3 regions of the Clostridium chromiireducens genome follow, and region 3 is predicted to be linked to each of the others. Evidence: riboswitches for the same ligand, from Rfam matches in the RefSeq annotation. Region 3 holds a riboswitch; each other region holds the start of a gene.
What was found. Region 3 has a riboswitch for lysine ahead of dapA (4-hydroxy-tetrahydrodipicolinate synthase). Riboswitches for the same ligand answer to the same signal wherever they lie in the genome.
Positions count from the first base shown of each region.

Region 1: linked by a shared signal. The riboswitch ahead of lysA (diaminopimelate decarboxylase) and the one ahead of dapA (4-hydroxy-tetrahydrodipicolinate synthase) in region 3 are both predicted to bind lysine.
Region 2: linked by a shared signal. The riboswitch ahead of D2A34_RS05430 (amino acid permease) and the one ahead of dapA (4-hydroxy-tetrahydrodipicolinate synthase) in region 3 are both predicted to bind lysine.

Region 1 is NZ_QXDJ01000001.1:1,186,151-1,191,833, reverse strand. Features, by position in the region: gene D2A34_RS04700 (beta/alpha barrel domain-containing protein) at 429-1,103, shown strand; lysine riboswitch at 1,278-1,446, shown strand; gene lysA (diaminopimelate decarboxylase) at 1,840-3,135, shown strand; gene lepB (signal peptidase I) at 3,566-4,120, shown strand; gene lepB (signal peptidase I) at 4,215-4,871, shown strand; gene D2A34_RS04680 (DUF3006 domain-containing protein) at 4,982-5,203, shown strand; gene ftsH (ATP-dependent zinc metalloprotease FtsH) at 5,267-5,683, shown strand, end outside.
Region 2 is NZ_QXDJ01000002.1:29,120-34,802, reverse strand. Features, by position in the region: gene D2A34_RS05450 (ABC transporter permease) at 1-171, shown strand, start outside; gene D2A34_RS05445 (amino acid ABC transporter ATP-binding protein) at 248-1,012, opposite strand; gene D2A34_RS05440 (amino acid ABC transporter permease) at 1,012-1,818, opposite strand; gene D2A34_RS05435 (transporter substrate-binding domain-containing protein) at 1,919-2,752, opposite strand; lysine riboswitch at 3,068-3,242, shown strand; gene D2A34_RS05430 (amino acid permease) at 3,398-4,831, shown strand; gene D2A34_RS05425 (APC family permease) at 4,940-5,683, opposite strand, start outside.
Region 3 is NZ_QXDJ01000009.1:131,214-136,896, forward strand. Features, by position in the region: gene D2A34_RS24915 (aminoglycoside phosphotransferase family protein) at 1-306, opposite strand, end outside; gene D2A34_RS24920 (SulP family inorganic anion transporter) at 477-2,132, opposite strand; gene dapA (4-hydroxy-tetrahydrodipicolinate synthase) at 2,411-3,286, opposite strand; lysine riboswitch at 3,441-3,607, opposite strand; rRNA gene rrf (5S ribosomal RNA) at 3,936-4,052, opposite strand; partial or broken rRNA gene D2A34_RS24935 (23S ribosomal RNA) at 4,188-5,683, opposite strand, start outside.

The DNA of each region.
Region 1 (5,683 bases), on a different contig from region 3:
ATACACACATCTGTGGATAAAAAGTGTGGATAATGTGGACAAACAGTAAATATAAATTTAACTTTAAGGAAAATGATAAAATAGTATAATAATAGTATAGAATTAAAAGAATATAGTCTATAAGTAGAGAGACTTTAGGATACTATTCTTATTAGGATACACTAATACATTTTCATAGGATGCTTAAATGAAGGATAAGTTATCTGCCATGGCCTATAAAACGCTATTAAAAATAGGATTACTTTAAGGTTAATGAATATGGTGAATACATATAAGATTATGTTTTGCTGATAAAGAGATTTTATGAGAGAGATATGAGTTACTGTAAAAATATTAAATTTAAATTATATAAGAGTGTATGATTTAAAATTATTATAAGTTGAATTGTAATTATTAAGTTTAATGATTATGGGGAGGGGATAGGATCTATGACAAGTAAAGAAGCTAAGTTTGTTCCGCAAATAAAAGGTACACTTAGAAATCATGTGATTGAAGTTCCAACGGTTATAAGAAATTGTGGTGGAATTAAGATTTTTGGAAAGAGAATAAAATCATTGTTATTTAGTACTGATGTTGCATTAATAAGGAATAGTAACGCTGATGCTATTATTGCGGTTTATCCATTTACACCACAGCCAGTGATTACACAAGCACTTGTGATGGCAGCAGATGTTCCTGTATTTTGTGGCGTAGGAGGAGGAATAACTCAAGGGAAGAGAGTAGTAAATTTAGCAATGGATGCAGAATTTAAGGGGGCCATGGGGGTAGTTGTAAATGCTCCAACAAGTAATGAAGTAGTAAGAAAAATTAGGGCCACCATAGATATACCGGTAATAGTAACTGTTATTTCGGAAGATGAAGATATTTCTAAGAGAATTGAAGCCGGTGCGACTATATTGAATGTTTCTGGTGGTAAAAAAACAGCTGAAATAGTTCGAAACATCAGAAAAATTTTTCCAGAGTTTCCGATAATAGCGACTGGAGGACCAACTGATGAATCAATTATTGAGACTATTCAGGCTGGGGCTAATGCTATAACATTTACTCCACCATCTTCAGCAAGCATTATGTGCAATCTTATGGATAATTATAGAAAAGAATAGAAAATATAATCCTACACTTGATGTATGAATAATAAAAAAAATGTTGATTTAAGTAAAATTTATGGTATCATATTTGTAACAGTTTAATAATATGATATTATAGTCATTAGAAGTCTAAAGAACCTATGGGTAGATAAGAAGTCTACTATTTAGATAGAATATAAATATAATATGACCTGGGGTAGAGGTGCTTTAATAAAGAGTAGGTATAAGTAGTTGGCAAACGATGATTTATGCTGAAAGGTATTACGGCCGAAGGAATAACTTATTATGCGGTAATTTATTTCTGGGGATTCATAAAATATGTGAATAACTGTCACGAAAGTGTTGAGCTACAAGGTGCATTTTAATTAACAATTTAAAATAATAATTTTGATTGTTCTATATTTGGAAAAATATTTAATAATTTAATTTTATAAATTGATAATTAATGAAATTAATATGCATACAAATTTAGCGTAATCTACCACTCGTCACAGACATATTCTGTGGCGTTTGTTTTTTGGGCAAAAATCATAATAAAACCAAAGAAGTAGGTAATTTCTTTTCGTGGAAAACATAAAAACTATCGTATAGATTTTTTTTATAATATTATTAAAGGGAGCTTAATGGCTTTCGATAACTGTTGCTTTTTAATCGCAGGATGAATAGAGGATACATGCCTTTATTATCACGGCTAGATTATTTAAAGATAAATAACTTGATAATAAGTATAATTAATTTGGGGGTTAGGCAAATGAAATTGTTTGGAACAATGAAAGAACAGGACAATCAATTAGTAATTGGGGGAGTTAGTTCTAAAGATTTAGTAAAAGAATATGGAAGTCCTTTATATGTATTCGATGAAGATTTGATAAGAGAATATTGTAGAGATTATAGAAATCATTTTAAATGCGAAGAAAACAATAATAGAGTAGCGTTTGCCGGAAAGGCATTTTTGACACTGCAAATGTGCAAGTTGCTAAAAGAAGAAAAAATGCATTTAGATGTTGTTTCAGGAGGAGAGTTATACACAGCTCATAAAGCAGGATTTCCACTTGAAAAAGTAATGTTTCACGGAAATAATAAGACATTAGATGAAATTCAGTTAGGTGTTAAATTAGGTGTAGGTAATTTTGTAGTAGATAATTGCTATGAAATGGAAATGCTAAATAATATAGCTAAGGAATATAATAAAGTACAGGATATTTATTTGAGAATAACACCAGGAATTGAGGCTCATACTCATGAGTATATAAAAACTGGACAAATAGATTCCAAATTTGGATTTGCACCAGTAGGTACAGTTATAGAAGATGCTATTAAGAAGGCTATAAGTCTGGAAAGTATAAATCTTGCAGGAATACATTGTCATATAGGTTCACAAATCTTTGATTTAGAACCATATGCAGATGCTGTGGAAATAATGCTAGAGCTTGTAAGAAACACCAAAGACAACCTTGGTTACTTAATAAAAGAAGTAGATTTTGGAGGCGGTTTTGGTGTATACTATACTAAGGATGATGAACCTAAGACTACTGAGGAATATTGCAAAACGATAATTAATAAAGTTGATGAAGTTTGTGCTAGAACTGGTCAAGAAAGACCAATTCTTACAATAGAACCTGGAAGAAGTATCGTAGCTAATGCAGGACTTACATTATATACTGTGGGATCAATCAAAGAGATTCCAGGTATTAGAACGTATGTATCAGTAGATGGAGGAATGACAGATAATATACGACCAGCCCTATATAATGCAGAGTATGAATGTATTCTTGCTAATAAGGTTTCTGAGGTTTCAGAAGAAACTGTGACCATATCAGGGAAGTGCTGTGAATCAGGAGATATATTATTAGAAAATGTTAAACTTCCACAAGTTGAAAGCGGCGATATTTTAGCAATAATGACTACGGGTGCCTATGGATATTCAATGTCAAGCAATTACAATAAGATACCGAAGCCATCAGTAGTAATGGTTAAGGATAATGAAGCAAGGCTAATTTGCAAGAGAGAATCCTATGAAGATCTATTAAAAAATGATATAGAGTAAATAAGTCTTTTACAAACTTATTTTTAAAAGGTTCCACATTGAATTATTATTCAATGTTGGTTTAAGGCATACTTTTAATGAATGCGCTTTTATTGATATTCTTTCCCAAGATTATAAATAGATAGAAGAGATATGCACTAATTTTTTGGATTAGTGCATATTTTTATTACAAAGTTATTTAAGAAAACTGAGTCTTGACACTAAAGTGTTTTTTTAATAAGGCAAAGTAAGACAAAGTAAAAATAAATATTAATGATAGTAAATCGTATAAAAGTTAACAACTTATAAATATTTTATTGAGAAAATTATGGTATACTAAAATGGTGTTGAAAAATAAAGCATAAAAATTACTAATAACACAGATAAGGTGAAATATTAATCATAGGAAAGTATATAATTATTATTAATTATATGATATGGAGGCAATACTGTGGCAGAAAATAATGAAGATGAAGATTTGAAGCGCAAAAAACTTAGAAAAAAGTCAATAATAAAGGAATGGATAATCGATATAGCTGTTATTGCTTGTATAGGATTTTTAGTTTATCGTTTTGTAGGTTATGGTGTTTGGATTACAAGTGGATCCATGATACCAACATTGGAAGTTAAAGATAGGCTTATTGTAACTAGGGTTTATAGTCCAGAGAGTTTAAAAGAAGGAGATATAGTATTATTTAAAAATGATGAATTTAAAGGAGATATATTAATAAAAAGATTAATAGGACTTCCAGGTGATAAGATAGAAATCAAAGAAGGTGTTGTTTTTAGAAATGGCGAAAGGCTTCAAGAAGACTATGTAATAAATAATAATATATCTAATGGAGTTTTTGAGGTGCCAAAGAACAAGTACTTTTTTCTAGGTGATAATAGAGCACACTCTGATGATTCAAGATATTGGAATAATCCGTATGTAGATGAATCATATATAGTAGGAAAGGCTAGAATGAAATATTATCCAATAAAAGACTTTGAGATCTATAAATAATATATTAGTTATAAAATTTAAAATAAAATCGTAAATAATATTAACCTAATATGTAATTTTAGATAAAGCAATCTTGATAAAAGGGAGAGTATTGATGAAAGAAAATGATAATGCAATGGATTCAAATGATACTAGTAATAGTTATGATGATGTTGCTAGTACAACAGATGTTGATAAGTCTGAAGATAACAATAAGAATGATAGTCCATTAGAAAAAGGGTTCCTGGTATTTTTTACAGCAAAAGGCGGTTTCTTTAGAGAATGGGTAATTCCAATATTAGCAGCCATAGGAATAGCATTATTAATAAATAAGTTTTTAGTTTATAATGTTTATATACCTAGTGAATCAATGGTACCGACTCTAAATGTTGGTGATAAGTTAATGGTAACTAGAGTTTATGATACGAGTAAAATCCAAAGAGGAGATATCATTGTATTTTATTCGGAAGAGCTCGATGAGATACTTATAAAAAGAGCAATAGGACTTCCAGGAGATCATATTGTAATACATAATGGTATAGTTAATATAAATGGGGAGGATATTAAAGAAGATTATGTAAAAAATAATGAAAAGCTCAATAAGGTACTCGAATTTGACGTACCTGAAAATAAATTTTTCTTTTTAGGTGATAATAGGAGTCGTTCAAATGATGCTAGAAGATGGATTAATCCATATATAGATGCATCTAACATCCAAGGGAAAGCTAGAATTAAATTTTATCCATTTAAAGATTTTGGAAGGTTAACTTAATAGATATTTCTAGGAGTCTTAATATAATTTATTTAGGTGCTTAATTAAGGAAACTCGGTTCACATTCCCTAAGCTTGGAATTAATTTATAAAGTGAAAAGAGGATGTTAAATGGATGAAAAGTATATAATAGATAGAGTAGAGGGTAATTATGCAATAGTCGAAAAAGAAAATGGAGATATGCATAAAATATCTCTAAGCAGCATTAAAGGCGGCTTTAAAGAAGGAGATATTTTAATTAATAAAAATGAATATTTTGAAGTAGATGAAAATTTCACATTAACTCGAAAAAAGCAGATAGATGAAAGTATGAAAGATATGTGGGAAGAGTGATCTAATCTATGAATATTATTAATAACAAAGAATATTAAATGAAAATTAAGGGAAGGTGATTAGATGCAGAATAATAATAACGGAAATAACAAAAAGAATAATAAAAATAAGAATTCTATTACTGTAGCAATTACTTATTTTCTAATAGCTTTTGCATTTTTAATGGCATTCAATTATGCCAGGGATACAGCTACGACAAAGGAAATCAATTATAATGAATTCATAAAATTATTAGATGAAAAACAAATTTCAAAAGTCACCATAACTAGTGATAATTTATTAATAACACCAAGTGAAAATAACACTGAATATAAAGGAAAGACTTTATACACAGCAAATGTAAATGATGAGACGTTAATAACAAAGTTAAATGCGGCTGGAGTAGATTTTACAGGAAAAAATCCTAAAGAAACTCCTATCATGAATTTTGTGCTTACTTGGATACTGCCTATGGTACTTATTTTCTTCATGTGGAGATTC
Region 2 (5,683 bases), on a different contig from region 3:
ATTGTAGGCATCACTTTTTCATTAAGTAATTGGAATCCATTTAATAATATTCACTCTTTCGGTCCAGTTCATTTACTTTTAATAGGTGTAATTATTATTAACTTAATATTCTTTGCTGCCTATTTTATAATAACTCACTATATATTGAAGAATAAATTAAACTTAGAATAGGTAAATTGATTAGTAAATCCATTGAAAAATAAAAAACTCCCGACTATAGATATTAAATCATTGTCGGGAGTTAATTTTAATTGTCCATAAATCTTGATAAGAATTCGCGAGTACGCTTATTTTTAGGATTATTAAATATAACTTTAGGGGTGTCATCTTCAACAATAACTCCCTTTTCCATAAATACTGTTCTAGTAGATACATCTCTTGCAAATGCCATTTCGTGGGTTACTATAATCATAGTCATCCCTTCACTTGCAAGTTCACGCATAACTGCTAAAACTTCTCCTACCATTTCTGGGTCTAGAGCACTAGTTGGCTCATCAAATAACAAGACTTCCGGCTCCATAGCAAGTGCACGAGCGATTGCTACTCTTTGCTTTTGCCCTCCAGAAAGTTGATGAGGCTTTGCATTTATGTATGGGGCCATTCCCACCTTTTTCAAATACTTCATTGCAATATTATTTGCATAATCCTTGTCTTTCTTTAATACTTTAGTAACTCCAATCATGCAGTTATCAAGTACTGTCATATTACTAAATAAATTAAACTGTTGGAATACCATTCCAACTTTTGCCCTGTAGCTAGTTATTTCTTTACGTTTACTTAATATATTCTCTTTGTCATGTAATATTTCACCTGAAGTAGGGGTCTCTAGCATATTGATACATCTAAGAAGGGTTGATTTTCCTGATCCTGATGCTCCAATAATACAAACTACATCTCCTTGATTTATTTTAAAATCAATATCTTTTAAAACTTCGTTATTTCCAAAAGTTTTTCCTAAATGGTTGATTTCTAATATAGGAGAATTGCCATTCACATTTTCGATAGCTTCCATTATTGTTTCCCTCCCTTGATTTTAATAGTTGAACTATTTTCAGTAATTTCTCCTGACATATAATCACTTGTTACTAATTTATAGCTATCCGGCCCGTCCATTTTCTTCTCTATAAAACGTAATAAGCGAGAAACAGCCAAATTCATAACAAAATAAATTACACATATTATAAAGAATACTTCAAAGTATTTGTAATAAGCACCTGCAGCTGACTTACCTGCGAAGTATAGCTCTGTTACAGATATTACGTTCAATACAGATGTATCCTTAATATTGATAATTAGGTTATTACCTATTTGAGGCATAATATTCCTCAATGTTTGAGGAAGTACTATATATAGCATAGTTTGAAAATGTGTCATTCCAATTGCCTTTGCACCCTCGGTCTGCCCCGGATCAATTGACGCTATACCACCACGAACAGTCTCTGCCATATATGCTCCTGTATTAATTGAAACAACTAACAATCCTGCTGCCAATGGAGACATATCAATGCCGAATACCTCCATAGCACCATAAAATATAACCATAGATTGTACAATCATTGGTGTGCCTCTAAAGAATTCTACATAAGCGGTCAATATCCATTGCACACCTTTTAAAAGACCACTTTTAATTTTATTAGCTTCAGGATTTACCTCAATAGTTCTTACTATACCTACCAAAAAACCAATAATACACCCGGCTATCGTACCAATCACAGCAATTAAAAGTGTATATAATGCTCCTTGTATAAATAAAGTGCCATACTGTTGTAAAAGATACCAAACCCATTGAAAAAATCCCTCTGGTAAATTTGATGTCATATTATTTTCCACCTCACCAAAAATATATTTTACCATTTGAAATATCTAATTAAAAAAGGAGGCTAATACATATAAACCTCCTCTTTATTTATTATTAGTATTATTTTGATAATGGTTGAACTTTTATAGCCTCTTCCATCATTTTATTACGTTCTTCTTCTGAAATTTCTGAAAGTGCTTTATTTATCTTGTCAGTTAATTCTTTGTTTCCTTTTTTAATCGCAATTCCCATGTTAACATCTTCATCAGAAGCTTTAAATCCTTTATCACCTTGTAAATCAAGCATAACTAAATCTGGATTCGAGTAAGCTGCTGCCATAGCTGTTGGCTTATCTACTGCAACAACATTTACCTTTCCTGATGAAAGTGCAACTATTAATGATGGAACTGTATCCATAGCAGGCTGAATATTAGCATCTGGAATTTGCTTTAACATGTCATACCAAACTGTATTTAATTGAGATGTACAAATTGCTCCCTTTAAATCTGCAATGCTTTTTGCATTTTCATAAGCAGTACCTTTCTTAGTAAGAGCCACAATATTAGCTTTATAGTATGGATCAGAAAAATCTACAGTTTGCAAACGTTCAGCTGTGATACTTTGACCTGCTATTGAGACATCAATTTTTCCTGAATTTACTCCCGGAACTAATCCATCCCATTCCATTTTATTTATTTCGACTGTGTAACCTATTTTGTCAGCAATTTTTTTAGCCATCATAACATCATAACCATTGGCATATTCATTGCTTCCTTTAATTTTAACTGCTCCATTAGCATCATCTGTTTGTGTATAATTGAATGGCGCATATGCAGCTTCCATTCCTACACGTAGCACTTTTTCATTACTTGCATTCTTAGAACCACAACCTGCTAATACACCAACAGTTGCAACACATAAGACCCCAGCAATTATTTTTTTTAATCTTTTCATAATGTATCCCCCTATATTTAATTTTCTAAAAAAATAAGTCAACCTTCCTTAATAAAGTTGACCCCATTGTCAATAACAAGCATTTCTATACTGAATTATACTCGCAGCCTATATCGTTGTCAATTAAAATACTTTTGGTTGATTTTACTAAGCATTTGTTAAAATATTCATCAATACATTAATAATATATCAACTAAACCGCTTTGTTCTTATTTCAGTAAAAGTGATATATTTTTAATTTTTATATTAAAAAATTAAAAATATTGACATAACTCCAGTTATATTAGATAATTATATGTGAAATAATAGATAGATAACTAAGATAGAGGCGCGAAATTTAAAAGTAGTATTGCGGAGGTAAGCTTGATGATGTGATACGAAAGGATCTTTCGCCGAAGTAAATAGTTAATTGCTTTAATACTATTTGCTGGGCTTATGTAAAATATGCATAAGACTGTCACGAATTATTTTGTGGAGAGCTATTTTCAATGTAATTATACGATGGTTTATAATATTTTTTATAGAATATATAATTTTCGTATTTATGTCATGAGTATGCTCTCATGGCTTTTTTTATTTTTATAATGTTTATATTATCTTAGTTGCTTACCTATGGAATTATAAAACCATACTGGAGGAGAAAAAATGGGTGAACAAAATAACGAATTAAAAAGAAGCTTAAAAGCAAGACATTTGAATATGATTGCTATAGGCGGATCTATCGGTACTGGTATATTTCTTGCTATGGGTGATACTTTACATCAGGCTGGACCTGGTGGTGCACTTGTAGCTTATGCATTAGTCGGAATAATGGTGTATTTTTTAATGACAAGCTTAGGGGAGATGGCAACTCATATGCCTATTCCAGGATCTTTTAGTTCCTATGCTAATAAATTTATTGATCCTGCACTTGGGTTTGCACTTGGATGGAATTATTGGTATAACTGGGCAATAACAATAGCAGCTGAAATGGTTGCTGGTTCTTTGTTGATGAAATACTGGTTCCCAAATGTAAACGCGCTATATTGGAGTATATTGTTTTTAGCAATTATAGTAGGATTAAACATTTTATCATCAAAAGCATATGGTGAATCAGAATACTGGTTTGCTGGAATTAAAGTTGTTACTGTTCTTGTATTTATTGTAATTGGTGTTTTAATGATCGTAGGAATAATGGGCGGAGAACAAATAGGATTCCATAACTTCACTCTAGAAGATGGGCCTTTCCATGGAGGAATTACGTCTATATTCTCTATATTCTTAATCGCTGGTTTTTCATTCCAAGGTACAGAACTTATAGGAATTGCTGCTGGTGAGAGTGAAGATTCTGAGAAAAATATACCTAAAGCTATAAAATCAATATTTTGGAGAATATTAATATTTTACTTAGGAACAATAATTGTTTTAGGCGCAATAATACCATTTACTGAAGCTAGTCTTGATACCAGCCCATTTACAATGGTATTTGAAAGAGCTGGTATAGCAGGTGCTGCTTCATTGATAAATGCGATTATATTAACTTCTGTATTATCTGCTGGTAATTCTGGTATGTATGCATCAAGTAGAATGCTTTATGCGATGGCTAAAGAAGGTATGGCACCTAAAGTTTTTGCTAAAACAAATGAAAGAGGCGTGCCTGTAAATGCTGTACTTTTAACTACATTAATTGCTTCTGCCTGCTTTTTAACAGGTTTATATGCAGAAAGTACCGTTTACGTTTGGTTAGTTGCGGCATCTGGTCTTGCTGGATTTATTGCCTGGGTAGGGATAGCAATATGTCATTACAGATTTAGAAAAGCATATGTTCACCAAGGTAAAGACTTAAATGACTTAAAATATAAGGCTAGCTTATATCCATTTGGTCCTATATTAGCATTATTAATGTGTATTATTATAATAATAGGTCAAGGATATTCATATATTACTCCTGAGGCGATTGATTGGAATGGATTAATTGCAGCATATATAGGCCTTCCTTTATTTATAATATTATACATAGGTTATAAGGTTAAATACAAAACTAAAGTTATTCCTTTAGATGATGTTGACGTAAGTTATTCTAATAAAAAATCTGCATAAATATATAATTTTTGTATGTGTATATATCCAAGCAAAAATTATATTCCATAATAACAAAAAAATGAGAGTACCAAAATAGCTTTGGTTACTCTCATTTTTTTATATAGGCTATTCATTAATTATATAAGGTACGGTAATAATTACTACATTTCTCATCTTTAATATAGCTCTTCGAAGTAGAATCGATGTTTGATTATGGAGAGCTTGATGCCACCATTTATGTATAATAAATTGAGGCATTACTACTGTTATAACTTCATGGGTTTTTAGCTGTTTATGTTTCTCTTCCACATAAGCAAGCAATTTTTCATTGACATTCCTATATGGTGCATTCTCTATTATGAGTGGCGCTCTTATTCCTAATCTATTATATTTTTCAATTAATTTTTTAGTTATCTCTTCATCTGTACTCACGTGATAAACCTCTATATTTTCTCCAACTGTTAAAGCATAATTTAAACTCTTAATAAAAGATTTATTTATTGTTTGGACCGGAACAATAACATATTTAGTTATAGCTTCCCTTACAATTAAACTTTCTAAATCTGTTTCAATTCTTAAATTTTCCCTAACTTTTGTATAATGCCTTCTAACCCTAAGCATTCCTACTACTAAGATTGGTATACATATAAGTACAACCCATGCACCATGTTTAAATTTCTCAATTCCGATTATTATGCATGTTACTGCAGTAACTGTGGCCCCTAATCCGTTTATAAAAGCTTTATGCCTCCAATTTCCTTCTCTGCTCTTTGTCCATTTCTTAAACATCCCAAACTGTGATAAAGTAAATGATATAAATACTCCGACTGCATATAGAGATAACAATACATGTGTACTTCCGTTAGCAAT
Region 3 (5,683 bases):
ATTTTGTATAATCTCATTGTTCCCAACCTTGTAAATAGTAGCAACATTAACTAACTTATCTTCTTTTAATTTAGCTAATAATTTAATTTCTTTCTTATAATTTTGCTCTTTTGAAAAAAATATCTTTAGAATATATTTTTTCTCTGGTATATTTGTATCTACGATATAGTTGGTCGTTCTGCAGCCTTCATTTATCGGAATTACATTAGTAATATAATCATTCTCTAGTATACCTTCAAGCAATTCCCCAATTATATTATTATCAATTTTCAGAAACGGAAATGTTCGCTCCCATCCATATTCCATAAGCATACCTCATCTACTGCATATAATTTTTATCGAGTCTAATTATAATATATTTTACTACATATGTGTAAATACTAAGTATTTAAGATTAGAAGCATATATTAAGAATCAATGATAGTTAAGTATATTATTTCCCCGGTAATATCTAATAAGTTATGTCAACTACTATTCTACGATGCTTCCAAATGTTTCACATAGTCAAACGCTTTTTCTATTGCTTCTGTCTTAGTTTCATAGATATTTATCTCACCAATCTTAACCACAAATCCCATCTTGCTTAACACCTTCATTGGTTGATCTTGTACATGAGTTAAACAAAGCCTTATATCTAGACTTTTGCAATGTTTTAATAATTTAGTTAGCGCATCTATTCCCGAAGCATCCACTGCATGAGTATGGCGCATATCTAAAATGACAACTTCAATAGAAGCCTCAAGTCCTTTCATTTTAGAAATAAATTCTTGTACTACTCCGAAGAATATTGGACCATTGACTTGGTAAACATGTATCTTTCCACCTGCTTTTTCTAATACATTTGATATACTGTCATCAAAAACGCCTTCATCAACTAAGTTCCTTATTTCAGTAGTATCAGAGACTCTCTTCATAAATAAAAACATAGTCATAATCATTCCAATTCCTATTGCAACTACTAAATCAAATACAACTGTACATGCAAATGTTACTAATAATACAATCACATCGCTCTTAGGCGCTTTTAATAATGCTTTGAATACTCTCCATTCACTCATGTTATAGGATACTATTATAAGTATGGCTGCTAGTACAGTCATTGGTATCATTTTAGCTAATGGCATTAGCGCTAGCATAGTCATTAATAACACAACTGCATGAACCATTCCTGCTATTGGACTTTTCCCATTTGACTTTACATTCGCTGCAGTTCTTGCTATAGCTCCTGTCGCTGGTATTCCCCCAAATAATCCACTCGTAATATTAGCTATTCCTTGAGCAACAAGTTCCATATTAGAATCATGCTGATCGGATATCATGCCATCCGCTACTGTTGCCGATAATAATGATTCTAACGCCGCTAGAATAGCAATTGTCATAGCTGGCGCAAATAATTTATTTATTATATACATGTTCATATTTGGAAATACAGGTGTTGGCATAGTTGATGAGATTTCTTGGAACCTACTTCCTATAGTTTCTACTGGAATACTAAAAACTTTTACAATAATAGTTATTATAATTAATGCAATCATAGATCCTGGTATTGTTTTATTAACCTTAGGCCATATTGCCATTATTGCTACAGCTCCTACTCCCAGTATTAGTGACCATACATTAATGGATTCTATATTGGTAAAATAAAATTGCCACTTTTCAAAAAATTCTGCTGGCACATTATCAATATGTAATCCGAGAAAATCCTTAATTTGTGTGGACATAAGTGTTACTGCTATACCAGCAGTAAAACCTATAGTTATTGTTTGTGGTATGTACTTAATTAATGAACCAAATCTTAATAATCCCATTATAACTAAAATTATTCCTGCCATTACCGTTGCAGTAATAAGCCCATTCAATCCGTATTCTTGAATAATTGAGTAAATTATAATTACAAATGCCCCTGTAGGGCCACCTATTTGAACTTTGCTGCCTCCTAAAAATGATATTATAAACCCTGCTAATATTGCCGTTACAATCCCCTTATCTGGAGATACCCCTGATGATATTCCAAGAGCTATTGACAATGGCAATGCTATTACAGCAACAATAAATCCAGCTATTACGTCTTTCATAACTTGCCCTCTTGTAATTTCCTTACTCTTGATCATAGAAAAAAACCTAGGCATCATTTTAAATCACTTCCTTGTTAATTTTTTCACTCTTTATATTACTCCTAATTTGTATAGTAGTCAAAAAATACGTTTACAATTCTTATCTTCTCTATAATCCTTATAGATATTATTCATAATAGTTAATAATAAAAGAGGAAGCAATTACTACTTCCTCTCTCCTGACCTTTTATAAATACTAAGAATATATTTTATAATCTTCACAATGCTATCTTCTTGTCCTTATTGATATTAATTTTCTACTTTCTTTAATCATTCCTAATAATTATATCTCTATATTATAATGCTATATTTTCCAACATCTTATCTAATTTATCTTGAAGTTTCTTTGTAACATTTACTAATGGAAGTCTAACTTCATCAGAATCTATTAAACCTATCTTATTTAGGCAATACTTTAGTGGTGTAGGATTAGGTTCTGAAAATAGAAGAGGTATCATGCCATGTATCAGCTTCCATTTATCCAATGCTTCTTGATGATTATTCTCTTTTACTAAATTATATATATCTATAAATTCCTTAGTTCTTAAATGAGCTGAAGCCATTATTCCTCCCTGTCCACCAAGCGCAAGTGTTGTATAAAAATACGCATCCTCTCCTGTCAAAATTGAAAAATCTTTTGGTGGATTTAATAATAATTCTGTTGTTTGCTTCATATTTCCGCAGCAATCTTTTATACCGATTATATTCTTTAGCTGTGATAATATCTGTACAGTATCATTCTCAATATTAGTTCCAGTCCTATACGGTATATTATATAGTATGATATCTAAGTTAGTTGATTCTGATAAAGCTTTAAAATGTTCGTAAATGCCTCTTTGATCGGGTCTTGAATAATATGGTGCTACAGATAGTATGCCATCTACGCTATGCTTTTCTACTATCTTCGACATTTTAACTACTTCACTTGTATTATTTCCTCCCAATCCTACATACACCGGCACCCTATTATTATTATACTCAATAGTCTTTTCTAATACTTTCTCGTACTCACACGTAAGAATGGTAGGTGATTCTCCAGTTGTTGCTAGTGGAATAATTCCATTTGCACCTTCTTTAATATAATGATTGATCATTCTTTCGTAAGATTTAAAATCTACCTTTCCATCCTTAAATGGTGTTATTAATGGTACTAGTACCCCTTCTACTTTCATTAATCTGCCAACTCCTAAAAATTATTTTGTTAAATAAGAAAACCCGTTAGTAATTTATACCAACGGGTAGAGTTAATCGCATAAAACTTGTACAAAACTAAATTATAATAATATTAGAACTTCCATTGTAATACTATCATCTATAGTTTTATCAAATCCTTGTAGCTCTCCACTTTCGTGACAGTTATACATATATTCTATGCATAACCAGAAATAAATCTTTGCATAATTCAAATCTTCGGCCATAATACCTTTTCTCATCAATCACCGTTTGCCAACTCACGATGAGTACTCTTTATTACTGGCGCCTCTACCTTAGGTTTTCGTTATTAAATTACTCCAATTATATCACTTAAATAATTATTTGTAAATGATATACCATCTACTACACATTAATCAAAGTTCTCAAAGGATTTTTACTTTGTATAAGATGAGAATTTTAGGAATCTACAAGTATTTTGATGTAATTATTATATAAACATGTCAATTTAAAAATATCCACATTAATAAGAAATAATCCACATGCATATTACAATACATTGTGGATTATTTCTTATTTTTCTCTACCCAAATATTTATTTATATAGTAATCATAAGAACTTTTTTACTGTAAATAAAAAAGATAGTCATTACAACTATCTTTTAAGTTACCTCGCAACGTCCTACTCTGCCACACAATCGCCCGTGCAGTACCATCGGCGCTATAGACCTTAACTTTCCTGTTCGGAATGGGAAGGAGTGTTACCTCTATGCCATCATCACGAGATGCTTGTTCATTCCAAATCTATGATTTGGTCTAATGAACTGTACTCCTCAACTACGTTGAGTGAGCTTCCTTTGAAAGCTTTGTTCTTTCAAAATTGCACATAGTATTTTTAATGTATTACAACTTGATTATTTATTGGTCAAGCCCTCGACCTATTAGTATCAGTCAGCTAAATATGTTACCATACTTACACCTCTGACCTATCAACCTTGTAGTCTTCAAGGGGTCTTACTAGCTTACGCTATGGGAAATCTAATCTTGAGGTGGGCTTCACACTTAGATGCTTTCAGCGTTTATCCCTTCCCGACTTAGCTACCCAGCTATGCTTCTGGCGAAACAACTGGTACACCATAGGTCAGTCCATCCCGGTCCTCTCGTACTAAGGACAGCTCCTCTCAAATTTCCTACGCCCGCGACGGATAGGGACCGAACTGTCTCACGACGTTCTGAACCCAGCTCGCGTGCCGCTTTAATGGGCGAACAGCCCAACCCTTGGGACCTACTTCAGCCCCAGGATGCGACGAGCCGACATCGAGGTGCCAAACCTCCCCGTCGATGTGAACTCTTGGGGGAGATCAGCCTGTTATCCCCGAGGTAGCTTTTATCCGTTGAGCGATGGCCCTCCCACGAGGTACCACCGGATCACTAAGCCCGACTTTCGTCCCTGCTCCACTTGTAGGTGTCGCAGTCAGGCTCCCTTCTGCCTTTGCACTCTTCGAACGATTTCCGACCGTTCTGAGGGAACCTTTGGGCGCCTCCGTTACATTTTAGGAGGCGACCGCCCCAGTCAAACTGCCCACCTAACAATGTCCTGTCACCAGTTTCATGGCATCCAGTTAGAACTTCAATACTATCAGGGTGGTATCCCAACAACGACTCCACTAAGGCTGACGCCCTAGTTTCCCAGTCTCCCACCTATCCTGTACAGACAATACCGAAATTCAATGCTAAGCTACAGTAAAGCTCTACGGGGTCTTTCCGTCCAATCGCGGGTAGCGAGCATCTTCACTCGCACTACAACTTCGCCGGATTTGCAGTTGAGACAGTGCACAAGTCATTACGCCATTCGTGCGGGTCAGAACTTACCTGACAAGGAATTTCGCTACCTTAGGACCGTTATAGTTACGGCCGCCGTTTACTGGGGCTTAAGTTCACACCTTCGCGTTACCACTAAGTGTTCCCCTTAACCTTCCAGCACCGGGCAGGCGTCAGCCCCTATACATCAGCTTTCGCTTTAGCAGAGACCTGTGTTTTTGTTAAACAGTTGCTTGTGCCTATTCTCTGCGGCCTGATTTCTCAGGCACCCCTTCTCCCGAAGTTACGGGGTCAATTTGCCTAGTTCCTTAACTGCAATTCTTCCGTCGGCCTTAGGATTCTCTCCTCATCTACCTGTGTCGGTTTGCGGTACGGGCACTACTTCTCTCTCTAGATGCTTTTCTTGGAAGCATGAAATCAGATACTTCGGTTCCGTAGAACCTTCCCCATCACGCCTCAGAATTGCCAGAGCGGATTTGCCTACTCTGACTCCCTTAACGCTTAGACCAGCATCCAATAGCTGGCACATCCTATCCTTCTCCGTCACACCATCGATAATAACGATTATAGTGGTATTGGAATATCAACCAATTGTC